Regions from separate parts of the Thiothrix unzii genome, predicted to be linked through region 2. Evidence: predicted binding sites of a transcription regulator. Region 2 holds the regulator's gene; the other holds the start of a gene.
What was found. The regulator FNR, encoded in region 2, switches genes on or off when oxygen is low (the NO sensors DNR and NnrR bind a similar motif). The targets are predictions, from matches to a motif close to TTGATNTANATCAA.
Positions count from the first base shown of each region.

Region 1: J9260_RS08880 (cytochrome-c peroxidase) is a predicted target of FNR. The motif match lies at 11,075-11,088, and genes of this name have one in related genera.

Region 1 covers NZ_CP072793.1:1,747,828-1,764,051, forward strand. Annotated here, with positions in the region: gene J9260_RS08835 (NADH-quinone oxidoreductase subunit D-related protein) at 1-767, shown strand, start outside; gene J9260_RS08840 (FAD-dependent oxidoreductase) at 764-2,566, shown strand; gene J9260_RS08845 (ferritin family protein) at 2,563-3,057, shown strand; gene J9260_RS08850 (hypothetical protein) at 3,079-3,294, opposite strand; gene J9260_RS08855 (YceI family protein) at 3,516-4,115, shown strand; gene J9260_RS08860 (PqiC family protein) at 4,090-4,662, opposite strand; gene J9260_RS08865 (PqiB family protein) at 4,665-6,308, opposite strand; gene J9260_RS18675 (paraquat-inducible protein A) at 6,305-7,450, opposite strand; gene J9260_RS08875 (hypothetical protein) at 7,659-9,836, shown strand; gene J9260_RS08880 (cytochrome-c peroxidase) at 9,928-11,007, opposite strand; gene J9260_RS08885 (DsbC family protein) at 11,219-11,959, opposite strand; gene J9260_RS08890 (lipocalin family protein) at 12,094-12,624, opposite strand; gene J9260_RS08895 (thiol-disulfide oxidoreductase DCC family protein) at 12,737-13,108, shown strand; gene J9260_RS08900 (DUF924 family protein) at 13,167-13,727, opposite strand; gene J9260_RS08905 (hypothetical protein) at 13,962-14,180, shown strand; gene J9260_RS08910 (ABC1 kinase family protein) at 14,230-15,552, shown strand; gene hsdR (EcoAI/FtnUII family type I restriction enzme subunit R) at 15,547-16,224, opposite strand, start outside.
Region 2 covers NZ_CP072793.1:783,704-799,927, forward strand. Annotated here, with positions in the region: gene ccoN (cytochrome-c oxidase, cbb3-type subunit I) at 1-1,202, shown strand, start outside; gene ccoO (cytochrome-c oxidase, cbb3-type subunit II) at 1,215-1,829, shown strand; gene J9260_RS04140 (cbb3-type cytochrome oxidase subunit 3) at 1,834-2,013, shown strand; gene ccoP (cytochrome-c oxidase, cbb3-type subunit III) at 2,010-2,909, shown strand; gene ccoG (cytochrome c oxidase accessory protein CcoG) at 3,077-4,474, shown strand; gene J9260_RS04155 (FixH family protein) at 4,484-4,987, shown strand; gene hemN (oxygen-independent coproporphyrinogen III oxidase) at 5,318-6,703, shown strand; gene fnr (fumarate/nitrate reduction transcriptional regulator Fnr) at 6,700-7,452, opposite strand; gene J9260_RS04170 (DUF3149 domain-containing protein) at 7,626-7,745, shown strand; gene pssA (CDP-diacylglycerol--serine O-phosphatidyltransferase) at 7,935-8,714, shown strand; gene J9260_RS04180 (hypothetical protein) at 8,716-8,967, opposite strand; gene J9260_RS04185 (lipoprotein-releasing ABC transporter permease subunit) at 9,054-10,301, shown strand; gene J9260_RS04190 (lipoprotein-releasing ABC transporter permease subunit) at 10,294-11,559, shown strand; gene lolD (lipoprotein-releasing ABC transporter ATP-binding protein LolD) at 11,552-12,235, shown strand; gene J9260_RS04200 (DUF2062 domain-containing protein) at 12,232-12,795, opposite strand; gene J9260_RS04205 (DNA internalization-related competence protein ComEC/Rec2) at 12,850-15,159, shown strand; gene J9260_RS04210 (coiled-coil domain-containing protein) at 15,261-16,224, shown strand, end outside.

The sequences.
Region 1 (16,224 bases), 960 kb from region 2:
GCGGGCAAGCCGGTGCCTTCGGGCAAGGCGTGATCGGGCAATGGACAACGTATGTGCGTGACCTGATGCTCGACCGCTTCGAGGAACTGACTGGCGCACGTATTTACCACATGTTTATTATCCCCGGCGGAGTGCGCGATAACCTGCCAGACGGGTTTGCGGGGCGCATGGAAGAAACCTTGCGCGAAATCGAAAGCGTGCTGGCGGATGTGGATCGGGTCATGTTCCACAATGCCGTGTTCAAGAAACGTGCGGTCGGCGTGGGCGTGATTGACACCGCATGGTTGGACAGTTACGGCATTACCGGCCCGAATGCCCGCGCTGCCGGAGTCGCCAAAGACGTGCGCAAAGACCAACCTTATCTGGTTTACCCCGAACTGGAATTTGAGGCGGTGACGGGCAAGGATTCCGACATTTACACCCGTGCGGATGTACGCCGCCGTGACTTGTTACTGTCGCTGGATCTGATCCGGCAAATCTTGGCGAAAATGCCCAAAACGGGTGCGGTGATGACCAAGTTGCCCAATGTGTTGCACTGGAAAATTCCGCGCGGTGAAACCTATGTCCGTGGCGAATGTTCACGCGGCGAATACGGTTATTACCTCGTCACCGATGGCAGCGGATACCCGCGCCGGGTGAATGTGCGCGGGCCGTCTTACACGCATTCGATTGCGCTGTTTGAACGCATGGTCATCAACGCCAATATTTCTGATGTTGCCGCTTTGCTGGTGTCGCTGCACACCTACCCGCCGGAGATCGAACGATGAGTATCAGTGACGTACTGTCCCCGTTTACCGCTTGGAAAAACCTGTTCCGCGACCCGGTAACGATCAAAGACCCGCTCAATGAACGCCCCGGTGCGGCGCGTTATCGCGGCTTCCACAAGAATGACATGGACAAGTGCATCGGCTGCGGAACCTGCGAAACGATTTGCCAAAACGGTGCTATTGACATGCTGCCGGTGGAAGGCATTCCGGCGGTGCAAGGTGATTCCGGCTTGCGCCCGCGCATCGACTACGGGCGTTGCTGCTGGTGTGCGCTGTGTGTAGACGTGTGCATGACCGGCTCACTCACCATGTCCAATGAATACAAATGGGTAGAAAGCGACCCCGACTTGTTTCGCTTTACCCCCGGCGTGGACAAAAAATATTGGGACAATGCCGAACTCGGCTACCAGCGTCATGATGAAAAGCATCTGATGCCCGTGGCACGCGAAGAAATGCCGGAATTGCACCCGGAAGCGCGGCTCGATTCGTTTGTTGAAATCGTTCACGGTTACAGCATCGAACAGGCCAGACTGGAAGCCGACCGTTGCGTGTCTTGCGGGCTGTGCATTGCCACCTGCCCGGCGCACATGGCGATTCCCGATTACATCAAAGCGGTGCGGGACGGCGATTACGAACGCGGTGTGCAATTGCTGTACGCAACCAACCCGTTTTCGCAAGTGTGCGGGCGGGTGTGTACTCACCGTTGCGAAGATTCCTGCGCCGCACGGCACGAAGGCGACCCGATTGCCATCCGCTGGCTCAAACGCCACATCATTGATCAAGTACCGCAAGAAAAAGTCATTGAATTGATTGGCAAACCGGCAGCACCGACAGGCAAGCAAGTTGCCATTATTGGGGCGGGGCCTGCGGGTCTGACGGCGGCGTTTGATCTTGCTCGTTTGGGTCACGCGGTCACGGTTTATGAAGCGCAAGCGGCTGGCGGCGGCATGACGCGCTACGGCATCCCCGAATACCGTTTGCCTTACGACGCGCTGGACAAGGATATTGCCGTGATCACCGCGATGGGTGTGGATATCAAGTACAACCAGCGGGTCGGCACGGACATTGCCATGCAGCAACTGCAAAGCGATTATGACGCAGTAGTGCTGGCAATCGGCTTGCATCAAGGGCGTTCCACCCGCATTCCCGGTTCCGATCATCCGCAAGTACGCAAAGCGGTTGACCTGTTGCGCCAGATTACCGCTGGCGAAACCATTGACGTACCTAAATCCCTAGTCGTGATTGGCGGCGGCAACGTGGCGATGGACATTGCCCGCAGCATGGCACGCCTGCAATTGCAGCAATACGGCGAAATCCGTGTGACCCTGACCGCATTGGAAGACAAAGCGCATTTCCTCGCCGATCCGGTGGAAATCAAGGAATCGCTGGAAGAGCAAATCAACATCCTCGACAGCCGTGGCCCACAAGCCTGCGTGATCGACGACAACGGCAAACTGCTTGGGCTAAAAACCTGGAAAGTCTTGTCGATATTCGATGCAGAACGCCGCTTCGCCCCAAAATACGACCCGGCAGACGAGCAACTCCACGAAGGTGAAATGATCGTCGAAGCCATCGGTCAAATGGCTGATGTCAGCCTGCTGGGTGACGCACTCACCGAACGGCTGGAATGGAACCGTGGACGCATCCAGATTGACCCGAACGGACGCACTTCAGAAAGCTGGTTATGGTCAGCAGGTGATTGCGTCAAAGGCCCCGATGTCATCAACGCCGTTGCCGACGGACACCGTGTCGCCACCAGCATCCACCGCGCCCTTACCCCACAGGAGGCAACCGCATGAGCGAAGCCAGCATCCAACGGCTGCAAAGCAAAACCACCCTCAAGGAAATCCTAGCAGTGGCGACCGAGTTTGAACGCACTGCCCGAGATTTTTACACCGACCTGATCCCCAAGGTACACAAAAGTATCCGCTATCTGGTGGAAGAACTCGCGGCGGAGGAACAAGGCCATTACGACCTGTTTACCCAAATGGCAGCGCGTGACGATCTGGAACAGCAACTCAAAGCCGAAGTGGAACGGCCTGCCAGTGACCACAAGTTTTCCGACTGCATCCACCTGCCCGACCTTGGCGAACAGCCGGACGATCAGGCAGTGTTACAATATGCCTTGCGGCGCGAACACGCGGCGATGGAGCAATACCACGCCTTGGCGCAAGGCACGGAAGCGGGGCCGATTCACGACCTGTTCCTGTACCTTGCGAATGAAGAAACCAAGCATAAAAATGAGCTGGAGAAGTTGTACTACGCGACGGTGCATAGTGGTGGGGTTTGAGACATCAAGCGGCGTGGCAACTCAGTGTTGCACCATCGGTGTAATGCCGGTCTGCCGCCCTTGCTTGTCATAGCTGTATAACAATGCGCCTTTTTGCACGCTAATGCTGTGCTCGTTATAAGCCTTCAGACCATCAGTGGGTAAACGACCGGGGGCTGAAATGGAGGTCACTGCTTCGCCATTTTGGTCATAAATGTAAATCAATGTACCGCGCTGCACGGCTTTGCTGATCGCCATATTGTATCTCCTTATGTGGTGTAATCATTTCGTTAATATTTTCGGTCATTCTATCTCTCTTGGTAGGGTATCATATAACCCTTCTTGGTATTTGACTTAGGTCAAGCGAAGTTCACCCCAAAGAAAATTTCCATGTTATTACCGCAGTATATCCGACCAACAGTATCGTTCAGTTAAGCTACCGTAGAACCAATATTAACCATTATGGGGAAAAACAAATCATGCAACATACCTTACCATTTATCTGCAACACCGTTCTCAGCTTCGCCTTGCTCTCTGGTACAGCAATGGCTGATTGGGCACTCAATAATCAGCAATCTGCACTGTATTTCGTCTCTATCAAGAAAGATCACATTGCCGAAACCCACACTTTCAAAACCCTGTCTGGTGGAATTACCAAAGCTGGGCAAGGTTCTTTGAACATTGATTTGGCAAGCGTAAGCACCAATATCGACATACGCGATCAACGAATGCGCGAACAATTGTTCGATACCAAAAAGTTTGCTATGGCAAGCGTTAGTGTGGACTTGAGCAAAACTGGCGTAAAACCGGGCATCCAAACCGTTAACGTCACTTTGGATTTGCATGGCGTGAAAAAGGAAATACCTGCCACTGTTGCCATCACCGAAGTCGGCAACATTGTGCAAGTGACTACCGTTGCGCCGATTGTGTTGAATGCGGCGGATTTTGACCTAGCCGCTGGCCTGACTGCCTTGCGTGAAATTGCGGGACTCACCAGCATTAGCAATGCTGTGCCTGTCACCTTTTTCCTGAGTTTTGTGAAACAAGCTGAGGCTAACGTGCCGCCAAACCCTGCGTAATCTGATCAGCCAAATCCGCCAGCAAACCGCTTTGCGCCTTGACTAACCCTGTCACCCCCGCTTCAGGGGTTTGGCGGGTCAGCGTCACTGGCTCGCCGCTCAAGATTTTTCCATCACCCGCCTGAAGCTGCCACATCCCACGCAACCAAGCCTTACCCCCCGGCGTACCATCAAACTGATCCAATTTAACCACCACCTGATATTGCGGCGTTTGGCTAAGTTCCCAAGGCACGCTTTGCACCCGTGTGGCAGGCAAACGGCTTTGCAACTGTTGAGCTAAGGTGCGCAGGAATTCGTCTTCCAACTGCCCGCCCCATAAGTGCGTGTCGGATACCTCCAAAGTCGTCGCATCTTTGCGAATCACCATGCCCTCTCGATCCAGCAAGGTTGGCAGGGTAATCGGCCCCACCCCCACGCTCTTGATGGGCTTAGTCATCACAACCGCTTGCGCATTGCCGCTCGGCGTTGACAGGGTGTGATATTGGGTCGGCGTACTGGAGCAGGCACTCAATATCACCACCATCCACAAACTCAGCCATTGTTTCATTATCACTCTCCTTGTTTACCGCGAATCAATGCGCTGGGCTGACGTTGCAAGGTTTCCGCTAAGGTGCGCACACTGCGCGAAGCCGCCGTGACCTCTTCCAACATTTCCTGTAATTGGTATTGTGTCGGGGAATTTTGCGCGGTCAAACGGTCAATATGCGACAGCGAACCCTGTAACTTTTGCAAGGTTTTGCTCATTTCTTGGGTAACAGTTGGCAGGGTTTGCTTATCCACGGTTTCCAGCACTTTTTTCGCCGCACGCACCGCTTGTTCGGCCTCGCTCAATACCCCGTTGAGGTTATCAACCGCTTTATCCAACTTGCCGCTGTTCACCAGTTTTTTCACGCCATCCAAGGTTTCTTGCAAGCTGCCCATGATTTCCGTGGCTAACAACGGTAAATCGTCCAATGCGGAACCAATGGTCGGAAACTCGCTATAAAATTGCGTGGCAATGATTTCGGCCGGTGGCGGGTCTTTTTCCATGCTGAGTGTTACCAGTTTTTGCCCGGTCAACAAACTGGCGGTTTCCATGCGAGCGCGTAAGCCTTTGCTTACCAGCTTGCTCATCATCGCGTGTGCTGCGTCTTTGCTAATGTTCTCATCGAAACGTTGCGGTTGAATGGACACCAAGACCGGAATACGGATTTCCTGTGATTTCATATCCATTTTCAGGTCAATGTTTTCGACTTTGCCCAACGGAATGCCTTGAAACTCTACCGGCGCACCCACCGCTAAACCGCGCACCGAACCATTAAAATACATGACGTAATACAATTTCTGGGTAAATTGCTTTTCCTGAATCGCGGCGAAATTCTTATACAATACGAATTCCGCATCCGCCGCGCTGATTTCACCCGCACCAATGGCTTTCGGGGTTTCAAAGGCCACGCCCCCGACTAATAACGAAGTCAGGGATTCCATCCGAAACTCCGCACCCGCCGCACTCATTTTAAATTCCGCACCGCTGGCATTCCAAAAGCGCGTAGTGGTGCGCACAAAATCGTAGTAAGGGTCACGGATAAACACTTCAAGTCTTACTTGATCTTGTTCCGGTAATAGCTTGTAATCTATGACTTCACCGACTTGCAATTGCTTGTAAAAAACCGGCGCACCAATATCCATCGAGCCTAACGAATCCGACAGCAGGAAAAACCGCCGCCCGCTTTCCGAAGGCGCGATCACTGGCGGACGCTCTTCCCCTTGGTAAAAACTCAAATCATCGGTATTACTGCCCGGATCCATGCCAATATACGTGCCGGAAAACAGTGTGGTTAACCCGGAAACACCCGAACGGTTAATATTCGGTTTGACCACCCAAAACCGCGCATCACTACCCAAATGTTGCCCGATTTCCTTATTTAACTCGATAGCCGCTTCAATGTATTTCAGGTCATCACTGAGTTTAAGTTCCTTCACTTTACCCACCGTGACCGCTTTGAAACGCACTTCGGTTTTGCCGGAAATAATGCCTTCCGCACTGGTGAACTGCACCACGATTTCCGGGCCTTTCGCGTACCAAATCTGGAACAATAACCAGAAACCCACCAATAAAGCGGTCAAAGGAATCAACCATACCGGCGAAGGCCAGCGTTGCTCACGCACATTCACCTCTGCCAATGGTATTAACTGATCCGTCGACGTACTCATTTACCCTGCTCCCGCTGGCGCGAAATATTCCAAATCAAATGTTCATCCAAAGTGCGTGCCGCTAACATCGTCAATACCACCACCGCTGCGAAGGAAAAACTACCCGCATTCGCTTCCACCCGCGCTAAATTACCGAACTGCACCAACCCTATCAAAATCGCAATCACAAATATATCCACCATTGACCAGCGTCCTAAATACTCAATGATATGATACAAACGCATTCGTTCCTGTTGCCGCCAACTGGATTTCCACTGAATCGTGATTAATAAAAAACTCAAGGTAATCAACTTCATCAAAGGCACAACAACGCTCGCGGCGAACACAATTAATGCCAACGGCCATTGCCCCGTCGCCCATAAATAAAACACCCCGCTGACAATGGTATCAGGCTGCCCCAACCCCAGTTTGTAAGCACTCATAATCGGCAAAACATTCGCAGGGATGTACAAAATCATGGCGGCAATCAGCAACGCCCAAGTCACTTCAATACTGTTAGCACGCACAACACGGGCTGGTGGCTCCATCCCTAATTCACGCCAAACGCTCGAAGGTTCCAGCGTAGCTGTTGCCGCCGCCATCACCACAATCAACCCGGCAAACGACCAAAACGCAGGCCCCACAATCAACGTTGCCACCGTCCCCAATTTGACTAGGGAAACCAAAATGCTCAACATGAATACTTCGAGCATTCCCCACGGACGTAATTCCCGTTGCCAGTGAAATAAAAATGCTGCCATTTGCGGTCGCCAGCGGTAGCGAATCGTCAAGCTAATCACCAGCAACGACAGCAACTCAAACAACGGAAAAATCACCAGATTCAGCACCAGTAAAACCGCCACAATCGGATAATCCTGATCCCAAAACGCAATACTTGCACCGAACAAATGCAACTCTTGCTCCATGCCCTGAGTGCTCAACCCCAACAACGGCCAGACATTGCTAATGCTAAACAACACCAAACCCGCAATGGTCAGTGCCAACACCGTTTCCATCATGCGCGGGCGATTGCGGTACAACACCGCATTGCAACGGCGGCACGTCGCGACTTGCCCCGCCGCTACCGGACGGTAATGGTGTACTTGACCACACGCCTGACACGTCATGTTGCTAGGAAAACTCGCCATGATAAACGTTGTCATATTCCAAAATAATGGGGGGTCAGTATAGCCAGATTGACGAATACCAACCAGTTACAAACCGGCATCCCCGAAAAATGCCCGGTTGCATCAAGAAATTTAGCAAAAATACCCCGATTATCAGGGTAAAAGCCCCCTGAAATCCGTTAAAATACCGCCGTACTGATCGTTACCCGATTACCGCAATTACATAGGAAGGAGTTTCAACTACATGGCAACCCGCGAAGAACTCAGCGCACAAGCATCCGCCTGCAACGATGCAGAATCCTACGCCGCCCTTGCTAAGCAAGCAGCAGCCGCACCCGCCGATTTGGACTACGCCAAAGAACTGCTTGCAAAGGGCGAATCCAACTGCTCCTTCCCCGCGCATTATGTCGCTGTTGCGGAAGGCTATGTGGCGGCTGGTGATAACGACAAAGCCGCTGCCCTGTACGACGAAGCCGCCAATGCGTGCTTTGATGCCAAAGAAAAAGCTGAAACTGGCTACAGCATTGCCAAATTCCTCGGCGACCGCGACAAAGGCCGCGCCCTGTTGGAAGAAGCCATCAGCGAAACCACCAACACCACCGAGCTGCTGTCTTACGCCGGTTACGTGCAAGACGCGCTGCAAGACAACGCGCTGGCGAACAAACTGTTCAGCAAAGTCACTGCCAACTGCAAAAGCATTGCCGACTACCAGAAACTGGCGAGCGACATTAAAAACAGCGGCAACCCCACTACCGCGCTGATGGTCTTCAAAAAGGCCGCACCTTCCAGCAGCGAAACTGCCGATGTGGTGAGCTTCGCTAAGGGTTTGAAAGACCTGTTCAGCGATGATAAAGAAGTCGCAGCAACACTGGGCGATGCGGAAAGCAACTGCATGTTCCCCGCGCAATTCGTGGTGCTCGCAGGCGGTTTCATGAACCTGCTCGGCGACAAAGCCAAAGCCGAAGATTTGCTGGAACAAGGTAAAAACTTCGCCATGAGCGGTGAAGAAAACCTCGATCTGGCAACCGGTTACGCCAGCTTGCTGAACGATCAAGCCACCGCTAAAGATATGTACGGTGTTGCCCTGAACGAATTCAGCGGCAAAGAAGACCTGCTGAAACTCGCCAGTGCCGTTGCCGCCAACATGGATGACAAAACCATCGCAGGCAAAGCTTACGACAAACTCGCCAGCAAACTCAGCACCCCTACCGATTTGGCAATGTTGGCAAAAGCTGTCAACGACAACCTCGGTGATAAAGACCGCGTTGCCAGCATTTACGCCGCCGCCGAAAGCAAAGCCACTAACGCTGCCGCCTTGGTATCACTCGCAGGCGAAGTCAACGCCAACCTGCAAGACCCTGCTAAAACCAACGCGCTGTACGCCAAAGCGGTGGACGCTTGCAAAGTTTACACTGACGCAACCAGCATCCTCGAAGCACTGGCGAAAAATCCAGCCGATGCCGCACTCGCAGCCACTTCCCTGCAAAAAGCCTTGGAACTGACCGAAACCAACGCACAAGTGTTAGACGTAGCGCAACGCGCACAAAAACTGACACCGGGCGACAATACCGTGGTTATCCAGGCTCTCGACAAAGCCGAAGCTAACGTCAGTTCCCTCGATGAAATGCGCAAACTGGCCAATGCCTCCAAGCAATTGCTGGCGGATGATGCCGAGCGCAACGACCGTATTAGCGGGAAATTGGCAAAACGTGAAGCTAGCCAAGCGCGTTACACCGAATTCCAAAATCAGGAAAAAACCCTGACGCGCCCCAACCAGTTCATTGCACTGGCAAGCGCGGTGGTCGAAGAACTGGAAGACACCTCCTACGCCAGCCAATTGCTGACCACGGCGGAAGAAAAGATGCAGGATGCAGGTACATTCAGCTTTGCCGCTTACCAGCCACTGATCGTTTCCGTCGGCAACCTGGTCAAAGACAAAGCATGGTTAGCGCGTTTGCTCGACTTAGCCGCGAACAACAGCAATACCTTTGCCCAAGTGCGCAACCTCGGCGAAACCGTCAGCAAGCAACTCAGCGACACCGAGTTTGGTAAAACCTGGACGCAGCAATTCTACGCCGCACAACTGGAAAAACTGGATGCCAGCAACGCCAGTACTTTCGAGTACAACAAGCTTGCCAAAGCGGTGAAAGAGCATTTGGATGACGACGCGCAAGCACAAACCATTTTGGACAAAGGCGAAGCCAAAGCCGAAAACCATTTCCACTTTGCTTACATGGCAGAACTGGCGCAAAAATGGGGCAATAGCAGCAAAGCCGAAAGCCTGTATGCCAAAGCCACGGCTGCGTGTCAGGATGCCAGCCAGCAACGCGAATTGGCGGATTTGATGCGTAAAGCGGGTGTGGTTAGCACAGTGGCGCAAGCGGCAATGCAGAGCCAAGGTGGTAAGGGTACTTACTGGTAAACAACCGGCAAGCTCCAGTAGGGGCGTATCGCATACGCCCTCTTCAAAAAAAACCCCGCAATGCGGGGTTTTTTATTACGGTCACATAACCTTACGATTTTTTCGCAGCGTCGTCTGTTTTAGCTGCATCGCCTTTACCGAACGGATCAGGGCGTGGGGTATCGTTAGTAGACGGTGGCAAAATCGGCAACTTAATGTCAGGTTGCTTACCGGTCAGAGTTTTCAGGAATGACACGATGTCAGCCGTTTCAGCATCAGAGAATTTCTTACCCAACTGGATTTGGCCCATAATGGTGACAGCTTCTTCCAAGGTTTTCGCAGCACCATCGTGGAAGTACGGGTAAGTCATTTCTACGTTGCGCAGTGTAGGCACTTTGAACTTGAAGCGGTCAGCATCTTTGCCGGTAACGCCTACTAAACCTTCCGCTTTGCTGTCGGTTTTGTACGGTTCAACTGCACCCATTTTCTGGAAGCTAGAGCCGCCAACTGCCGGGCCATTGTGGCACGCTACGCAACCGCTATCCTTGAACAACTTGTAACCGTTGAGTTCTTTGTCATTCATCGCGGTGGCATCGCCTTTCAACCAACGGTCAAATTTAGAATCAGGCGTGACTAAGGTTTCTTCAAACGCAGCAATCGCGTCAGTCACCATGTCAATGTCGATTTTGTCTTTGCCGAAAGCCATTTTGAACTCGTCCTTATACGCTGGAATGGATTCCAGTACGTCGATAGCGAGTTCATGGGTGAACGCCATTTCGCCGGGGTTGGCAATCGGGCCGCCCGCTTGGGCTTTCAGGTCTTTCGCACGACCATCCCAGAATTGCGCAACGTTCATGCTGGAATTAAGGACGGTTGGGGAGTTGATCGGGCCTTGTTGCCAATGGTCGCCGATAGAGGTCGGCAGGTTATCCGTACCGCCCATGCTCAAGTTATGGCAAGAGTTGCAGGAAATGAAACCGGATTTGGAAAGGCGTGGGTCGAAATACAGCTTTTTGCCCAGTTCAACCATCGCTTCTTTAGGAACGTAAGATGGCAACGGTTTAATCGGTTCATCTTTAACCGTAGATGCGGCAGCAGCTTCGGCGGGCTTAGCTGGCTCTTCTTTCGAAGCCCAGACAGCGGTTGCGACACTGAGGGCTAATACGGAAACCGCGAGCATTTTGATCTTCATGACTATCTCCTGTTCTTATGAGTAAAGCGTGACAGGACTCATGGTAGACACTAGGAGAAACCCTTGCTTGACACACATCAAGAAATTTCCCCACAAATGATAGGTTTTTTAGCTCATATCAATCGGTTTTTTAGATAAACACTCAGTAGCAGGCATAAAAAAAGCGGACAACACCAGCGCGTTACCCGCTCTTCATTATCGTTTTTGACGATTAATTGGCTTTATTTTTGGACTCAGATTCCAACATTTGCACCAATTGATCAGCAGGGCGGAAGCCCGGAATCATCATGCCATCAACCGTTATTAACGCTGGCGTGCCGTTTACGCCCAGTTTTTGACCGAGTTCAAACTGGTCTTTCACTGGATTTGTGCATTCTTTAGCGGGCAATTCCTTACCTTCGTTTTTCACTTGGTTAAGTGCCGCAACCTTATCATCTGAACACCAAATGTTAACCATTTTCTTGTAAGCTGGTGAGCCTACGCCAGCACGCGGGTATGCCAAATAACGTACTGTTACGCCTTTTTCATTTAAGGCCGGAACTTCTTTGTGCAACTTCACGCAGAAAGGGCAATCAACGTCGGTGAACGCATAAACAATGTGTTTTTCATCGCCTTTCGCTTTGAATTCAATGGCGGATGCCGCGTCAATTTTCGCAACCACTTCTTTACGATCACCGGAGCGGGACAATTCTGTCAGGTTGCTTTTGCTTTGCGCATCAATGAGATCGCCTGCAAATACATAACGCGCGTCGCCACTGACGTAAATCACTTCGCCGCCGAATTTCGCTTCAAACACGCCCGCTACCGGGGTTGCTTTCAACGAGTCTGGTGCGCCACCAAACATCGGTTTCATTTTTTCGCCCAAATCTGCCGGAACAGCGGTTTCCGCAACTGCCCAACTGCTAGCCAATGCGATGCTAATAGCAGCACCCAAAATCAGTTTTTTATACATCGTTTCTCTAGTCCTGAATGAAATCAAATCGGTTTTTGTATTGTCAAGCCAATGGCTTGCAACCTTATCACGCTTGATAATCGCTGTATATCTTCACTGAAAAAGCGGGTAAAAGGTCGTTCCATGCGCCGCTATTAATCCTGTTTCACAAAAATCAGTTTGTCGGTGGCAAAACCCAAGCTTTTCGCTTTATTGACTAACCGCTGTTGTACTGCTGGATCCAATTTCGGGGTGCGTGACAGCAACCACAAGTACTCGCGGTCATTGCCTGCAATCAACACGTATTGGTAATTCGGGTCGAGTTCCACGATGTTGTAACCGCCGTAGAACGGGCCAAAGAACGACACTTTCAGTTGCCCGACATCTTTTGCACCGACGAATTTAGCGCGGCCTTCCGCCTCTTCCCATTGCTGCTTGGCGGTGTTGTAACCCCGATTCATGACGCGAATATCACCATCGTCACGCGGACTGTATTCCGCCGTCACCTGCTCCAAACCGCGCTCGAAGGAATGATCCAGCCGCGCTACTTCATACCATTTGCCCAGATAACGCTCAACTTGGAAACCTGTGACTGGTGTTATGCCGTCTGGAATCCCGACACAAGCGGATAACAACAGTGCCAAACCCAGCAACCCTACGTAAGATAATTTTTTGTACAATTTCATCACTAAACTCCTTGTAAACTGTAACCATAATAGCACTGAAGTTGTACATTATTGATAATCGGTAGTAATAATGCGGTTTTGTAACGGCCCAAGACAAAAGGTTAATCACCCCATGACAACCCCGAAAGTCACCTGTTTCCATGACGGCGAATGCCCCTTATGCAATCTTGAAATCAACGGCATGAAAAAACTCGACAAGGCGGGCAATATCCAGTGGGTCGACATCACCAAAGAACCTGAAGCATTAGCGGCGGCGGGCATTACCTACAAGCAGGCGATGGCTCGCATCCACGTTATCGACGCGGGGCAACAAATGCAAACTGGCGTGCGCGGTTTTATTGCGGTGTGGAAACAACTTCCCTACTACCACCTCATCGCCGGACTGCTTGAACGTTTGCCGTTTTTGATTGCAATAATGGACGCGGGGTATCGGGTGTTTGCGTATTACCGTTTGCCGTTGACTGGAAAAAAACGGGTGGAATAAGACTGCATCTGTTGGCGCATCAAACACCTCCGTTTCGTTCAAACCGTGTAGCGTGTGATTACCCCGTGAATGCTTCTTTGGAAGCCAGATACACTAATTCCTCCGCTGTACTTTCACGTTTTAGCACCACGTTACGGTGTGGAAAACGCCCAAAGCGGCGCACAATCTCGTGGTGATGCCGTGCAAACCGCGCATTCGCTTCCAAACCAGCGAGTTCAAACAAGCGCACGGACTCATCCTGATCTGCCAGATGTTCGCTATGCATTAACGGCATATAAAGAAAGCTGCGGCGTTCCTGCGGCAACAACGAGTCAAAGCCGCGAGCTACTGCGTATTTTGCGACCGCAACCGCTTGCTGTTCGGTAGCAAAACTACGGGCTTCCCCACGGAACATATTCAACGGGAACTGATCCAGCACGATACACAAAGCAAGACAACCTTCGGGTGTTGCTTGCCAAGCGTCCATTTCACCAGCCGCTGCTTTTTCCCACAACACGCTGAAACGCTCGCGGATGTCGGCATCAATGACCGGGGTGGAAGCAAACCAATACTGTGGCATGGGCGGGGTATACCAAAAATCGAGAATGTCAGTTGGGGTAAACGGCGGTATTGGGTTCATAGAGTTAGCCAGTCATATGTAGGGAGCAATGGGTCGGATACTAGACGCAACACAAGCGATGGGCAACATTCAAAATATGTACAAATACCGTAGTGCGATTCGGGCGCAAGCAGCAACGATCAGAACAGAGCACTGTCACACTCTTGTACAATTACCCGATACAAAGCATGATTAATTGCAAGTCTTGTCCAGAATTACGACACTCAAGCCACAATCATTAGGAGGAACTCGACCATGCGCATTTCGACCCTTGACCCGATTAGCCTAGAAGACGTAACCGACGTTGCAAACGCCCCCTTTATTATGGACGGCGACCTCAAAATCTATTTCCAGTCCGAAGCCAACAAAGCCGAATACCTCGACATCCCCATGCACACGGGTGAAAACAGCCCCGGTTTGAAAAAGATTTTCGACGACATTGCTGATTGCCCGATCACCGGCAGCATTAACTAGCGATGTACCTGTGCATTAATCCTGAACACCTCGAATTGATGAAACTGCCATGACCACTATCGACGAAAAACACAATGCCAGCGTCCCCGCCGGACGCTTTGCCCGCATGGCACGCCTCGGCTCACTCGCCACGGGTGTCGCAGGTGGCATGATCGCCGAAGGTGCACGGCAGCTTGCGCAAGGTAATCGTCCCAAAGTCAGCGATCTGCTGCTGACTCCCGCCAATGCCAAGCGCGTTGCCGACGAGTTGGCGCGTTTACGCGGGGCTGCGATGAAAGTTGGGCAACTGCTGTCGATGGACGCGGGTGATATGTTGCCCGCCGAACTCACCGAGATTCTTTCGCGACTGCGCTCCGCTGCCAAACCCATGCCCTTGAGCCAATTGGCAAAAGTGCTGGATGACAACTGGGGCAAAGGCTGGAACACACGTTTTCAACAATTTTCGTTCCAACCCTTAGCGGCAGCTTCGATTGGGCAAGTGCATTCGGCGCACACTAAAGACGGGCGGCATCTCGCGCTGAAAATACAGTACCCCGGCGTGCGCGAAAGCATCAGCAGTGATGTGGATAATGTCGCGGCATTACTGCGGATTTCGGGGCTAATTCCCAAAGGCATCGACTACCAACCGCTGCTCGAAGAAGCCAAACAGCAATTGCACCAAGAAGCCGATTACTTGCAGGAAGCGGCATATATCCGCCGTTACCAAGAGCTATTGGCGGATAGCCCCGAATTTGCGTTGACCGCTGTGCATGATGATTTCACCACGGTGAACATTCTGGCAATGACGCACATTGGCGGCGTGCCGATTGAATCGCTGGCACACGCGCCGCAGGAAGAACGTGATCGCGTAATGCACTTACTGCTGGGTTTATTATTCCGCGAAATTTTCAGCTTCCGGTTGGTGCAGACCGACCCGAATTTCGCCAATTACCGCTATGATCGTGAAGCGCAGCAACTGATTTTGCTGGACTTTGGCGCAACACGGGAATACCCCGAATCCATTGCGGAAGGCTATCGGCAAGTGATGCAAGGCGCAGTGCAACGGGATCGTACCATGATGGATGCGGGTGCTGCGCAAATTGGTTTCTTTCAAGCCTTCATCAAGCCGGAACAGCGGGCAGCAGTGCTGGATTTGTTTGAGCAGGCGTGCGAGCCGTTGCGTTGGAAAGGCGTGTATGACTTTGGCACATCGAGTTTGGCAAGCCGGATTCGTGACGCGGGCATGGCGTTGAGCATGGAGCAGGATTATTGGCATACACCGCCTGCGGATGCGTTGTTTTTACATCGCAAGCTAGGCGGGTTGTATTTGCTGTCGGCGAAACTGCGGGCGCGGGTGGATGTCGGCGGGTTGTTTGCGCAATACGCGCTATAGCGGCGCGTACAAGCGTTGCTGAAATTCGACAAACAGCTTCTTCACATCAGCGGCTTTGCCCAATTCTTCGGGCATATCGCGGATGCCTTGGTATTTCAAGTCGATGAAGGTTTTCAATTTGGTCGGGGCTAATTCGGTAATGCCATCATCCACGTAATGCCCCAATACAAACTCGATAAATTCACGTTGTTTATAGTTGTAGCCTTGGTAAATCCGCGTCTTGTGCGTAGCAACACGCTCTTCACGGGTTTTAGCAGGTAATGAAAACGCGATATGCGCCAACACATCAAACAAATCACTGCGTTCGGCATTCACCGCACGGCTGATCACTTGTAATTGTGCTGCTGCGTAACCTTTTGTCTGCAAGCCATCCAGCAAGCCTTGGCGGGTTTCGGGCTGACTCCACAAGGCACGTAATTCTTCCTCGTCCTTAAAAAATTCCGGCAGGGCAGTGTAAAACTGTTGCAGGTAATCTTGCACGCTCATCGGTTTGCCATCGTCGCCCAAGAATTCGGTGGAAATCAGGTTTTGAATCTGGTCGGCTTTGCCTGCTGCCAATTTTACTTTGGCGCGTTTGGGTGGTTGTAGGCAGTTGCAGGGCGTTGCGCCGCACACTTCACATTGCTCCGGTTCGCACACACATGGCGATTGTTCGCACTTTTTGCACGGCTT
Region 2 (16,224 bases):
TTGTGCAGCGTACTTGCCATGTGCGTTTGATTTCCGACAAGCTGGCTGCTTTTGTGTTCTGGGGCTGGCAGTTGATTATCGTGCTGGCTGCCATTACTTTCCCGCTGGGGATTACGTCTTCCAAGGAATATGCAGAACTGGAATGGCCGATTGATTTATTGATCACCGTCGTGTGGGTGGCTTACGCCATTTTGTTCTTCGGAACAATTATGAAACGTAAAACGCCGCACATTTACGTGGCGTTATGGTTTTTCGGTGCTTACATTCTGACTATCGCATTGCTGCATTTGGTCAATAATGCGGAATTGCCAATTGCGTTGTACGGTGGGAGCTGGCTCAAATCTTACTCTGTTTATCCCGGTGCGATTGATGCAATGGTGCAATGGTGGTACGGGCATAACGCAGTGGGCTTCTTCCTGACAGCAGCATTCTTGGGGATGATGTATTACTTCGTGCCAATGCAGGCAGGTCGTCCGGTGTATTCCTATCGTTTGTCAGTGGTTCACTTCTGGGCGTTGATTTCCACCTATATGTGGGCAGGCCCGCACCATTTGCACTACACCGCATTACCTGACTGGACTCAATCACTGGGTATGATTTTCTCGTTGATTTTGCTTGCACCAAGCTGGGGCGGGATGATCAACGGTATCATGACGCTCTCTGGGGCGTGGCATAAATTGCGCACTGACCCGATTTTACGTTTCTTGATTGTTTCCCTGTCTTTCTACGGCATGTCGACTTTTGAAGGGCCGATGATGGCGATCAAAACCGTTAACGAACTTTCCCACTACACTGACTGGACAGTAGGTCACGTTCACTCCGGCGCGTTGGGTTGGGTGGCGATGGTTTCTATTGGTTCATTGTATGCACTGATTCCGAAATTGTTCGGGCGTGACGGGATGTACAGCTCCAAGTTGATCGAAGTACATTTCTGGGTCATGACCATTGGCGTGGTGTTCTACATCGCTTCCATGTGGATTTCCGGTGTGTTGCAAGGTTTGATGTGGCGTGCAGTGAATGCTGACGGTACGTTGACTTACAGCTTTGTGGAATCAGTAGAAGCAATGTATCCGTTCTACTTCGTGCGTTTCCTCGGTGGGGTTTTGGTGCTGGCAGGCATGTTTATCATGGCTTACAACGTCTGGAAAACCGTTGCGGATGCCAAACCTGCTAACGACGCGATTCCCGCTGTAGCCCATTAAGGAGAAGTAACCATGAGTAGCGGACATGACATTGTTGAAAAAAATACCGGGCTGATGGCTCTGTTGATTGTGCTGGTGGTGAGTATGGGGGGCTTGGCGGAAATCGTGCCATTGTTCTTCATGAAAGATACCACTGAGCCAGTCGCAGGTCTGAAGCCGTATAGCGCGTTGCAACTGGAAGGGCGCGACGTGTACATCGAAAACGGTTGCTATCTGTGCCATTCGCAAATGATCCGCCCGTTCCGTGCGGAAACTGAGCGTTACGGACACTATTCGGTAGCAGGCGAGTTTGTCTACGACCATCCGTTCCAATGGGGTTCCAAGCGTACTGGCCCTGATTTGGCGCGTGTTGGTGGGCGTTACAGTGACGACTGGCACAAGGTGCATTTAAATAACCCTCGTGACGTTGTTCCTGAATCCAATATGCCGGGTTTCCCTTGGTTGTCCACAACACTCATTGATGAGAGTGATACGGCGGCAAAGATGAAAACCATGAAGGCGTTGGGCGTACCTTACACCGACGAGGAAATCGCCAAGGGTGCAGAAGAGGTAAAAGGCAAGACTGAACAAGATGCCTTGATTGCTTATCTGCAAAACTTGGGTACTGTCGTCAAGACCCAAAGGTGATCTTATGGATTACAACGATTTCCGTGGCATAACAACGCTGTTAGCAATGATCGCATTCCTCGGGGTGGTGTGGTGGGCGTACAGCAGCCGGAGCAAACGCCGGTTTGACAACGCTGCTAATTCCATCTTCGATACCGAGGAAAAGCAGTTGCACGATGCGTCAGTTAAGGAGGTAGACAAATGAGTGGTTTCTGGAGTGGTTGGATCATCCTGATCACATTGGGCAATATCTTTGCCTGTTACTGGCTGGTTCGCTGGACAACGAAAAAGCGTCCGGGTGAGTCAGCGATGGGAGATGTCACCGGGCATAAGTGGGATGGCTTGGAAGAGTTCAATAACCCGCTGCCGCGCTGGTGGTTATGGTTGTTTTACATCACCATCGTGTTTTCACTGGTTTATCTGGTGTTGTTCCCCGGTTTGGGCACGTTCAAGGGCGTGTTGAACTGGAGTTCACAAGGCAGTCAATACGGTGCGGAAATGGAAAGCGCGGCGCAAACTTACGACCCGATTTTCAAGAAATACGCAGCGATGCCGATTGACCAAGTAGCGCAAGACGAGGAAGCCCAAGGTATGGGGCGGCGCATGTTCTTGAGCTATTGTGCGCAGTGTCATGGTTCAGATGCGGGCGGTGGTAAAGGCTTCCCAAATCTGACGGACAATGACTGGCTTTACGGTGGTGCGCCTGAGCAAATCAAGCAAACCATTATGGCGGGTCGTCAGGCAGCAATGCCAGCGCACAAAGAGCGTGTCGATGCGGCTGGAATCGAATCCTTGGCGCATTACGTCATGAGCCTGAGTGGTCGTAAAGAAGCTGATGCTGCGAAAGTGGCACAAGGTCAGCAACTTTTTACCGCTAATGGCTGTTTGGCTTGCCACGGGGTTGATGGTAAAGGTAATCAGGCGATGGGCGCACCTAACTTGACCGACAGCACTTGGTTGTACGGTTCATCGTTAGACACCATTAAAGAAAGCATTGCCAACGGCCGTAACGGGCAGATGCCCGCGCAAGGTGACTTCCTCGGTGCGGACAAAGTGCATTTGCTGACGGCTTATGTGTATAGTTTGTCGCAGAAGAAATAAGTGACCATTGAGAATAGGCCGTCACATGACGGCCTATTCTTTGATAAATGTCGTGAAAGTTGTTTGCAAAACAATAAACTTTTTTCAAACCGCTTTTTATCAAATTAATCTTACAGTTTGCGTGTTAGCTTACGAGCATTGTCATCAACAGGCAGGAAGGTATTGGAATGTCTGAGAATCCCAACAAAGCAGATACAGCGGGAAGCACTGATAGCGGCTTTTACCAGAAACACACGATTATCCACCCACGAAAAACCAGTGGTCGTTTTACTGACTTACGCAAGTGGGCGGTATGGGCGTTGCTGGGGTTGTACTATGTATTGCCTTGGTTAACTTGGAAAGGGCAGCATTTGGTATTGTTCGATTTGCCCGCCCGTAAATTCTACATTTTGGGGCAAACTTTTTGGCCTCAGGATATTTTCTATTTAGCGATTCTGCTGATTTTAGCTGCCTTGGTATTGTTTTTCGTCACCGCATTGGCGGGGCGGGTGTGGTGTGGCTATGCCTGTCCACAAACGGTATGGAGCGAAGTCTTCCTCTGGATTGAGCAATGGGTTGAGGGCGATCGTCCACAACAGATCAAACTCGATAAAGCCCCTTGGAATAAAGATAAAATCACTAAGCGCACTCTCAAGCATGTGTTGTGGTTAGTGTTTTCCCTGCTGACCGGGTTTACCTTCGTGGGTTATTTCGTACCGATGGAAACCTTGTGGACGGCGACCATTACCGGAACGCTTGGTGGCTGGGCATTGTTCTGGGTGTTGTTTTACGGTTTTGCCACTTATGGTAATGCGGGCTTCTTGCGTGAGCAGGTGTGTATTTATATGTGCCCCTATTCACGTTTCCAAAGTGCTATGTTTGACAAAGATACGCTGATTATTTCCTATGATGAGGCACGCGGTGAGCCGCGTGGTTCACGCAAGCGTGGTGAAGAAAAACCCGGCGATAAAGGCGATTGTATTGACTGTACCTTGTGTGTGCAGGTTTGCCCGACAGGGATCGACATCCGTGATGGCTTGCAATACCAATGTATCAGTTGTGCGTTGTGTATTGATGCCTGCGATAGCATCATGGATAAAATGGGCTACGAACGTGGGCTGGTGCGGTACACTACCGAACACGCTTTGCACGGTGGTGTAACCCATGTTTTACGTTTTCGCACCTTCGTTTACGCGGGATTGTTATTGCTGATTACCGCTGGTTTGCTGTATTCCATTTCGCAGCGAGTGCCGCTGGAAATGGATATTATCCGTGACCGTAACGCACTGTTCCGCGATACTGGCGACGGCAATATCGAAAATATTTACACTTTGAAAGTCATTAATATGGATGCCAAACCGCATGAATTCGCGGTCAGTGTTGCCGGGATTGAAGGTATTGAATTGCGCGGCGCAGAAACCATCAAAGTTGATTCGGGCAGAGTGGCAGAAGTGCCGGTAAAAGTTATCGTTAACCCGGATCACATGACTGAGCGCAGTCAAGAAGTCATGTTCCACATTGAAGCCAAGGACGATGCGTCACTGGCGCAAACACAAAAAGCCCGCCTGTTAGGCCCGAAATTATAGGAGCTAGGTATGTACGTTGAAGTGGAAGATACCAAACCGTGGTACAAGCAGTTCTGGCCTTGGGCGTTGATGGTAATGCCAGCCACTGCTGTTGTGGCGGGGCTTTACACTTATTCGCTGGCGGCTTCTGGCAGCAGTGGATTGGTCGTAGACGATTATTATAAAGCGGGCAAAGCGATTAACCGCTCGATGGAAAAAAGTCAAAAAGCCGCCGCTTTGGGTTTACACGCCAATCTTGCGGTGAACGACTCAGCCGTGCGTATTTTGTTGGATCATGTTGCCGTGCAGCCGGAGCAAACCCTGACCTTGAGTTTGTATCACGCTACCATACCGGGGCGCGATCAGACTGTGACCTTAACTCACAGCGGCGCGGGAATGTGGTCTGGGCAAATCCAGCCATTGTCGGCAGGTAAGTGGTTTGCACATTTGTTGCCCGTTGATCAAAGCTGGCGGCTGGAGGGCGTTATCCCTACCCTAGAAACAGTGACGTTGGAATTGCAACCAGCACTGTGAGCATTCGATGATTGTGACGTGTGGGGCGAACAGTGTTTCGCCCTTATGCGCATATAATAGGCAAAAAAAAGGCTCTCCAACGTGGAGAGCCTAAGTGCTTTAGGGTATGTAGAGCGTTGTGGAAACTGTTAACCAGAGGAGGTAACGAACATCGGTGTTAACAGCTTCCGAGGGTAATTAAACCCTTTTTAAAGTAGGGATACAATCCATGAGCTGTTGGTTTCTTGATGCATATCAATTTAGTAGAATCTTTCTTGGCGCAAACTTGCATTTTGCCCTGATATGCAGCATTTATGTGTTCTCCCATACTTGGGTACGAATGAGGTTGGTATGAGTACAGTCCAATTTGATGCAGATTTGATCCGCCGTTATGACACGGCAGGGCCACGCTATACGTCTTATCCGACGGCGGTTGCATTTGGCGCATTTACAGAAGACGAATACAAAGCGCACGCTTATTTGAGCAATGAAGACCCCATTCCATTGCCGTTGTCGCTGTATTTCCACATTCCGTTTTGCGATACCGTGTGCTTTTACTGCGCCTGCAATAAGATCGTGACCAAAGACCGCAGCAAGTCAGAAACCTATTTGCAGTACCTGTTCCGCGAAATCGAAATGCAAGCCAAGTTGTACGACCGTGATCGTATGGTGGAGCAGTTGCATTGGGGCGGTGGTACACCAACCTTCTTAAATCATGAGGAAATGCGGGCGTTGATGGCAAAAATCCGCCAGCATTTTTCTTTGTACGATACCGACGAAGGCGATTACTCCATTGAGATTGACCCGCGCTCAGTTACCCCGGAAACCATCGGTGTATTGCGTGAAATCGGTTTCAACCGTTTCAGTTTGGGCGTGCAGGATGTGGATAAGCGCGTGCAAATTGCGGTGAATCGGGTGCAGCCGATTGAGCAAACATTAGCAGTAATTGAAGCCTGTCGCGCTTACGGTGCGAAGTCGATCAGTGTGGATTTGATTTACGGTTTGCCGTTCCAAACAGCCGAAAGTTTCCGGCAAACGTTGGATACGATGATCGAACTTGCCCCAGATCGGATTTCGGTGTTCAACTACGCGCATATGCCCAATCTGTTTAAACCGCAACGCCGTATTAACGATGCCGATTTGCCTTCTGCCGAAACTAAGTTGCAAATCATGCAGTTGGCGGTGGAACACCTGACTGCGGCTGGTTACGAATACATCGGGATGGATCATTTCGCCAAGCCTGACGATGAGTTGGCAATTGCCCAGCGTCAAGGTACGTTGCACCGCAACTTCCAAGGTTACACCACTCATGCGGATTGCGATTTGGTGGCAATGGGCGTGAGTTCGATCAGTAGTGTCGCGGAATGCTACAGCCAGAATGCGAAAACGCTGGAAGAATATTACGCGGCGATTGATGCAGAGCATTTGCCGGTAATCAAAGGGATTACGTTGGATGACGATGACGTGTTGCGTCGTGAAATTATTCAGCAACTTGCGTGCCATTTCCGTTTGGATTTTTCGCCGATAGCGCGTGCGTATAAGGTCGATTTTGAAGCGTATTTTGAACGTGAGCTGACATTATTGCAGCCAATGGCAGCGGATGATTTGTTGGTGTTTACCGAAGCGGGATTCGAGGTAACGCCACGAGGGCGTTTCCTGATCCGTAACATTTGCATGGTTTTTGACGTGAGTTTACGCAAAAACGGAGTGCAACAACGCTTTTCGCGAGTGATTTAACGCGCTTCACTCGCGGGGCGACAAGTGTGGTGCGCCAGTTGTTTCAGGCGTGCCATGTCTTCAATCTTAATCAAGCGGTGTTGTACGGCAATAATGCCGTCGTCTTGCAAGCGTGAGAACATCCGGCTCAACGTTTCGACCGCCATACCTAAGTAATTGGCAAGATCGTGGCGAGCCATTGGCAGGTTAAATTCCGTACAGGAAAAACCGCGTTCTTTATTGCGTTCCGATAAGCTGGAAAGGAATGTCGCCAGCCGTTCCTCAGTGCGCATTTGCCCCAAGGTCAATAACAGCATGTGTTCGCGTTCAATTTCGGCACCGATTTGGCGCATCATTTGCCCGCGCATACTGCTGAGTTTGCCGCAAAGCTCTTGAAAACTATCCATATTGAGTTCGCAAACAAGGGTGTCATCCAATGCTTGTGCATCGCAGGTGTGGCGGTTGTTCGCAAACGCATCAAAGCCCAATAAGTCACCGGGCAGGTAAAATCCTAAAATTTGTTCTTCACCATCGGGGGTGGACAACGCAGTTTTCACCGCACCCGCTTTGACCGCGTAGATGGAATATTGCTGGTCATCACGGCGAAATAAGTAATCTTTCTTCTTGATCTTAACTGTCTTGTTAATGGCATTTTCCAACAGCTCAAGTTCTTCGCGGTTCAGGCCGCGAGGTAAACAAAGCTCACTCAGGCTGCAATTGTGGCAGGCGACGGCTGATTTTTTGGCTGTTTGTATTGGCACTGTTTTCATAGAAATCCTGAACCGTGACAATTATCAACGATCTACGTGAAAGGTTGTGAATGCCCTCGCGTAGCACAAATAATTCGATAGTTTTTTGATGTAAATCAAAGTTATGTGAGCATATTCACTTAAACTGTGCATTGTACACGTTTATTTTCATTAGTATAGGAGAATAGGCTATCATGGCAGAACTACTGTTTGGAAGCTGGATGGGCATCCTGAGCTTGTTGGTCATCGTGATTACGTTCGTTATCGTGTCGTATTTTGCTTGGTTATTTGTTAAAAAGTCCGGTGAGAACTGATCAGTCGCGTAAAAATACATTTCACTTTGGCAGAATGCTGGCTAATATCCTGCTGGCAGCGAGTGCGTTTAGCCTTGCCTACACGGTCTGGATGATTTACCAAAATATTACCCAGACCGTGCGGCAGTCTGCGATAACGTCATCCGCTCCTACAGAGTCATCAGTTACACCAGCTACTGGGAACGCAAAGTGGAAGAACAATCATCACAATTAACAGCACGTCCGCGCCGGGGTGTTTACCTTTTACCTAATTTATTGACCACAGGAGCGATGTTCTGTGGCTTTTACGCGGTTGTCGCGGCGATGCAAGGCAAATTTGAAGCTGCTGCTGTTGCCGTTTTTATCGCCATGATTTTAGACGGTTTGGACGGGCGTGTCGCACGCATGACCAATACCCAGTCTGAATTCGGGGCGCAATACGACAGTTTGGCTGACCTCATTTCCTTCGGGGTTGCGCCCGGTTTGGTGATGTATCAATGGGCATTGGTGCATTTACAGGCTTACGGCACGGCATGGGGCAAGGCCGGGTGGCTGGTTGCTTTTATTTACGTGGCTTGCGCAGCATTGCGTTTGGCGCGTTTCAATACGCAAATCGGTAAGGTCGATAAGCGTTTTTTCGTCGGGCTACCCAGTCCGGCAGCGGCGGCCTTGGTCGTCGGCATGGTGTGGGTATTCCACGATCTTGAGGTCTTAGGGCGCAATGTACAGATGCCCGCGCTGTTTTTGACCTTCGCCGCTGGTTTACTAATGGTCAGCAACATCAGTTTCTACAGCTTCAAAGATTTTGACCTGCGTAATCGCGTGCCTTTCGTCGCGGTGTTAGTGATTGTGCTGCTGTTTGCGTTGACCACGATTGACCCACCCAAAGTCTTGTTTGGGGTGTTCTTGTTGTACGCTTTGTCAGGGCCGCTATTATGGGCTTGGCGGCGTTATCGTAAATTGCAACGCCGCAAAAAAGGTGTCGAGTAATTCAGCGATGTACCACCGTGTGTAGCACGGTGTTACGCTCGAAATACACCGAAAATGTTCCGTAATTCCACACGGTAATGCGCGGCCACTGCTTTTTCACTTTGCCTTTAGAAACACGCACACTCTGCGGTTGACCGTATTGCGCCTTTACGCTGGTCATTTTTGTGCCGCGTGTGGGGTAATCGGCAAACGCGGTGGTGGTAAAAAAAGGTACGCACAGTAGCGCGGCGGCAAACCATTTCGACAAACGCATGTCTTAATCTCCGGTATTGGTTTTATTGAACGGCACTCGTCAGTTAATGCTGTGTTTTTTTCATTGTCACGGTACAATCGCCAGCCATGTTTACACCACTTGAATTATTTATCGGTCAGCGTTACACGCATTCACGGCGGCGCAACCGTTTCATCTCGTTCATCTCGTTCGCTTCCATGCTCGGCATCATGCTGGGGGTCATGGTATTGATCACGGTTTTGTCGATTATGAACGGCTTTGAAAAGGAACTCAGGGATAAAATACTGGGTGTGGTTGCGCATGTCACGGTTTCGGGGACAAATGGGCAACTGTCCGATTGGGCGGCGCAATTGGAGCGACTAAGGGACGCTGATCATGTTATCGGTGCGGCTCCTTACGTGCAAAAACAAGTCATGTTGACCAATGGCAATCAAATGCGGGCAGTCATGTTGCAGGGGATTGACCCCGCACAGCAAGGGCAGGTCAGCGATGTCGATTTCAAAATGCTTGAAGGCAGCTTTTTCAACCTGAAGCCGCGTGAATACGGCATTGTGTTAGGTGTGGAAGTGGCTTCGGGTTTGGGGGTAATCCCCGGTGATAAAGTCACGGTAATCGTGCCGCAAGTGCAGGTTACGCCTGCCGGGGTATTGCCGCGCGTCCGGCGGTTTACCGTGGTGGGGGTGTATCAAATCGGGCATCCCGAATACGATGGGATGACGGGTTTTATTGAGTTGGGTGATGCGTCGCGCTTGTTTAAATTGGGCGAAGACGTGGGTGGTATCCGTTTAAAATTGGATGATTTGTTTGCGGCGCAAGGCTTGCAGGCGGATTTACAACACAGCCTCGGTAATGATTTTAAAGTCACTGACTGGAGTGAGGAACACGGTAGTTTGTTCCGCGCAGTGCGGATGGAACGCATCGCGATGACGATGATTTTGTTCTTGGTGGTGTGCGTGGCTTTGTTTAATTTGGTGGCATCGTTAATGATGGCGGTCAATGATAAAGAAGCCGATATTGCCATTTTGCGCACTTTTGGGATGCCGGGGCGACGTGTGATGCGCATTTTCATGATTCAAGGCAGCATTATCGGAGTATTCGGTACGCTCGTGGGCGTGGCGTTGGGCGTGTTGTTGTCACTGAATATCAGCGTGGTTATGGCATTTTTAGAAACCACCTTTGGGTTTAAAGTTTTTTCTGCCGATTTGTTTTACATCAGCGAAATTCCTTCGGATTTGCGTTGGGAAAATGTGATCTGGATTACCATCGCGGCATTGATTGCGTCGGTACTCGCCACGGTGTATCCGGCACGCCGCGCCGCTCAAATTCAGCCTGCGGAGTCGCTGCGTTATGAATAAATTGTTTCATCCGCTGGAATTGTCGGTGGGCTGGCGTTACACCCGTGCGCGTCGTCAAAAGCATTTCATCTCATTTATTTCATTGGCTTCGATTTTAGGCATTGCGATTGGCGTATTGGTGCTGATTACGGTGTTGTCAGTAATGAACGGTTTTGAGCAAACCATGCGCGAACGGGTATTGGGCATGTTTGCGCACATTACGGTGTCAGAAGGCGATACCGTGGTGTCAGATTGGCAAAAAGTGAGCGAGTCGCTGCAAGCATTTCCGCATGTGAAAGCGGTGTCACCGTTTGTAGAAAAGCCTGCGATGCTTAACCAAGGCGATGAAGCGCGAGGCGCGTTATTGCAAGGGGTATTGCCGGAACTGGAGGGCAGCGTAAGTTCGGTCTTCAAGCACGTTACCAAAGGCGATATGCAGGCATTGCAGCCTGGTAGTTTTAAGATTGCCGTTGGCGCGACCTTGGCTAAAGAACTAAAAGTGGACGTGGGTGATTCGCTGACCTTGATTAGCCCGTCGGAAGGGGCGTTGGAAATGGGGGAATTGCCTGCGTTACAGCGTTTCACGATTGCGGCGATTTTTCGGGTTGATATGCAGCAGTACGATTCAGCATTTGCTTATATCCACCTCGCGGATGCGCAGGAAGTGTTTAAACTCGGCACGGATGTGACCGGATTGCGGATGAAATTGGATGATTTGTACCTCGCACCGAAAACTGCACAAAATATTTTAGGGCGGATGAGTGCCTCTTGGCCGGATATGTGGGTGAGTGATTGGACACGCCTCAACGAGAACCAATTTAAAGCAATTCAATCGCAGAAATCGGTAATGTTTGTGATTTTATTGCTGATTATTGCGGTAGCTGCATTCAATTTAGTGTCAACTTTGGTGATGGTCGTGACCGATAAAGAGGGTGACATTGCAATTTTACGTACCTTGGGGCTGTCATCCGGGCGCGTGATGAAAGTATTTATGGTGCAAGGCACGTTAATCGGGGTGCTTGGCACGCTCATGGGGGTGGTGTTGGGCGTGTTGCTGGCGAGTAATGTGGATGTGATTGTGCAATTTTTGGAACGCTTGTTTGATACCCGTTTCATTAATTCAGAAGTGTATTTTATCAGCGAATTGGAATCACGCATTAACGTCGGCGACGTGGTGTTGATTGCCTTGAGTTCGTTACTGATGTCTGTGTTAGCGACGCTTTACCCGGCTTGGCGTGCGTCCAAAGTTCAACCTGCGGAGGCTTTGCGCTATGAGTGATGTGATTATTTCCTGCCAACAATTAAGCAAACGTTTTCAGGAAGGGCGTTTGGATGTGCAGGTGCTGCGCGGGGTTGATTTGCAAATCCATGCTGGCGAAAAAGTGGCAATTTTGGGCAGCTCTGGCAGCGGTAAAAGTACCTTGTTACACATCCTCGGTGGTTTGGATTTACCCTCAAGTGGGCACGTGGAAGTGTTGGGTAAACGCATGGATCAGCTTTCTGATACCGAACGTGGTCAATTGCGTAATGAATCGCTAGGTTTTATTTACCAGTTTCACCATCTGTTACCGGAATTTACCGCGCTGGAAAACGTGGCAATGCCTTTGTTGATTCGTGGTGTGAAAGTTGCCGAAGCGAGTCAGCAAGCGGCGGATATTCTCGAAAAAGTCGGTTTGGGTGAGCGTTTGGCGCATAAACCCGCTCAATTATCGGGTGGGGAACGTCAGCGAGCGGCGATTGCACGCGCTTTAGTGACACGTCCGCAAGCGGTATTGGCTGACGAACCGACCGGCAACCTTGATCAGCAAACGGCTGAGAATGTGTTCAATTTGATGCAAGGTTTAAACACCGCGATGAAAACCGCGTTCGTGGTTGTGACCCACGACTTGCAACTGGCAAGCCGGATGGACACGGTGTACCGCATTACTGCCGGAACCTTGACGCGCGAACGTTAATCCTGCGGTGGTGGCGTATCGTTGCTCTCAGCGGATTTTTTAGGGCGTAATTTACGCGCCCGGCGTTCTTTCAAATGTTGCAACAAGTGTAAACGCCACAATAAATGCACACCGTAATATCCCGCCAGCGAAGAAATGACTGCCATTAGCGCAATGCCCAGCACAAACGGTTTCCAGATGAGGATTAACCCGTTCATCAGCCAGTCAAGGCTGGGTTCAAAGTTAAAGCCTGTGCCGGGGTGTCCGACGATCATTGCACCCAATTCATAAGCGGCATACAGCATCGGCGGCATGGTCACTGGGTTGGTAACAAACACCAATGCGACTGCCAAAGGCAAATTAGCGCGAAAAAATACCGCTAACAACGCGGCAATAATCGACTGGAATGGGATGGGAAGCCACATGGCAAACAAACCAATCGCAAACGCAGAGGCGACATTGCGTCGATTCAGATGCCATAAGTAGGGCAGGTGTAAAGTATCCCCCAAAAACTGGAGATGCTTATGCTGCTTTAGCTTGGCTGGATCTGGTGAGAATTTCCGTAAAAATTTCCGTGGCATGAAGCACAATAACACCAAAAGAAGAAGCACCACATTATCCATGGTTTCATTTCAATGCGCACCTTTTCAGTGAGTTTTTTTATCGGCACGCTGCTGTTATTGCTGCTGCCGCACATGCCTAGCTTAGATGCGCTATTTTGGGGCGTATACCTTGGCGTTGCGTTGCTGTTTAGCGTGGGTTGTGTGGTGTGGCGACGGCGTTTGCGCTTGCCGCTGGTGTTGCTGCTATCCGGGCTATGGCTGGGTGGTGGTTACGCATTGCACACAGCGGATGGCGTATTAGCCAGTTGGTTGCCGGTGGCGTGGGAAGGTGAAGATGTGTTGCTAACCGGAACCGTGGCTGACGTGCCTGAGTTGGGGGTGGACGGACTGCATTTTGTGTTTGACGCAGAGCATCCCGCGTTTAACGGGCGGTTGCGTTTGGCGTGGTATGAGGATGAAACCCCGCCAATGCACGCTGGCGAACGCTGGCAATTGTTGGTGCGCGGCAAACGTCCGCACGGTTTTCGTAATCCCAACGGGTTTGATTACGAGCAGTGGTTATTTACTCAGCGTATTGGTGGCAGCGGGCATGTGCGTAAATCGACCGAGAATCAGCGATTAGCCGCCGCTCCGCCTTGGGCAGTGAATGCTTGGCGGCAGAATTTAAAGATGGCGATTGAAACCGCTTTGCCAGATTCGCCCGCGACGGGTTTGGTGCAGGGTTTGGCGGTGGCTTACACCAAAGCGATTACCCCGGAGCAATGGGCGGTGTTGCGCGATACCGGCACGATTCATTTGCTTGCGATTTCGGGGTTGCACATTACGATGGTGGCGGGGCTGGGTATTTTGCCGGTGTGGGGTATTTGGCGGCTATTTCCGGTGTTGTATTTGTGGTTGCCGTTGCGGGTGGCAGCGGGTATCGCGGGCGGAGGATTGGCGATTGGATATGCGTTGTTGGCGGGGTTTAATATTCCTACGCAACGCACCCTGTTGATGTTGCTGGTGGTGTTGCTGGGCTTGGTGTGGCGACGACAAATTCCGTTTAGCGTGACTTTGGCGACGGCGTTGCTGGCGGTGTTATTACTTGACCCGTTGGCTCCCTTGGCGGTGGGGTTTTGGTTGTCGTTTGTGACAGTGGGATTGTTGGCATGGTTGAGTTTGCGGCAACGGCGTGTGGGTAAAACGGCGGTGGTGTGGATGCAATTGGTATTGTCGTTGGGCACATTGCCGTTAACTGCTGGATTTTTTGGGATGGTGTCGCTGAGTTCACCAGTGGCAAATTTGTTGGCGATTCCGCTGGTCACGTTTGTGGTCACACCGTTGGTATTGCTGGGCATTGTATTGGTTGGTTGGTGGTCAACAGCGGCGACGTTGGTGTGGTCGGGTGCGGCGGTATTATTAACTTGGTTAATGGCGGCGTTGGAATGGTTGGCGGGGTTGCCGTTGGCGGCGGTTTCCATGCCCTTAGTGCCGTTGGTTTGGCTGGGGTTGGCATTGTTGGGTTTTGGGTTATTGTGTGCGCCACGTGGAATGCCGGGGCGGTGGTTGGGGCTGGTATTGATGTTGCCGATGCTGCTTTATCAACCGGAAAAACCCGCTGCGGGGGCGTTTCGGGCGAGTGTGTTGGATGTGGGGCAGGGCTTGGCAACAGTGGTGCAAACCGCGCAGCATACCTTGGTGTTCGATACCGGCCCGAAAACTTCCGACAGTTTTGATGCGGGGGAATTGGTGGTATTGCCATGGTTATACGGGCAAGGTTTGCGCAATGTCGATCGTTTGCTGGTTTCACACGCGGATAATGATCACAGCGGTGGTGCACAAGCGTTGGTCAACACCATGCCCGTTGGTGACATTTGGGTGGGAACGCCGGATATTTTACCGCAACAGCCAACCGCTTTGTGCGCAGCGGGGCAGCAGTGGGAATGGGATGGGGTGCAATTTAGCGTGTTGCACCCGTCGCCAGCGTTTCAAGAGCCGCGTGATAATAACCGTTCTTGCGTGTTAAAAGTGAGCAATGCGCATCACAGTTTATTATTGACGGCGGATATTGAGCGTCCGGTTGAGCAGTGGTTGCTTAAACAGCGTGCAGATTTGGCGGCAGAAGTACTGTTATTGCCGCATCATGGTAGTAAAACTTCATCGAGTCCGGCATTTATCAATGCGGTTGCACCACGTTTGGGTATTGTTACCAGCGGGTATCGCAACCGTTATCATCACCCGCATCCGTCCGTGACTGCACGTTATGAAGCACGCGGTATAAAATTACTGAATACCGTAAATAGTGGGGAATTGCGTTTGGATTTTCCTGATACAAATGCAGCGTTTGAGATTCGTGAATGGCGGCAAGTGCAACCGCATATTTGGCAGAAGACCACAATGTAACGTAGCGAAATTGGGTTATTTGTGCCAGAATCCTGCCTCATACCCCATCAATTAAAGACTCGCACAATCCCGCACGGGACAGTAGGCCAGCAGGAACCGACATGAATTTGGAAGAAAAGGACATCGAAATATTCAAGAAATTGGATTCCAATGTTTATCTCACATTTAATGATAAGCAAGCATTGAAATCCGGCTTGGATGAGCTGGATCGGCGTTTACAGGAGCGTGAGCGGCGTTTGCAGGAGTTTTCCGGGGTGCTGTTGGAAAAGGATGGGCATGTGCGGGTGCGTGATGCACGCATTGACGAGCGTGACAGGCGGGTGGCGGAGCTGGCGCAGTTACTCGCAGAAAAGGAACAGATTTTACTCAAAATCAGTCAGGCTACCGCTGAAAAAGACACCGTATTGCGGATTCGCGATGAGCATTTAAGTAGCAAAGATAAAACCATTCACCAGCGCGATGCAGCGTTAGCCGAGCGTGAAGCACGGCTTAAAATTGTCGAACAAAATCTGGTCAATTACGAAAAATTATTGCAGGAAAAAGAGCTGCAAATCCAAGCGCGTGACCGCAGCATGGAGGATAAAGACCGCTCCTTAATGCGCATTGATCAGGCGATTCAAAGTAAAGATAAATTACTCCAAAGCCGCGACGACAGCATTAGTAAAAAAGATCAGCAATTGCTGGAGCGCGAAGCTCTGTTGCAAGAGCGTACCCGGCAGACGCTTGAACAGGAGCGGATGCTTAAAGAGCGCGATAAACATTTAACCGAACGCGATACTCAAGTGGCGGAACGTGACCGCCAACTCGCGGCGCGTGACGAGCACATCAACCTTGTCAGCAAGCAGTTGCAAAACCGCGATACGCAATTGGATGAACGCGATCAGCAAATTCATAGCCGCGAACGCTTGCTGGCGGAAAAAGAAAACTTGCTGCAAGAGCGCGATCAAACCCTAGGCATTCAGCAGCAGCAGCTTGAAAAGCGTGACCATACTTTAAGCGAACGTGACCAACAACTCAGTGAGCGTGACCGTACCGTTGCCGAGCGTGATGCGGAATTACGCGCCC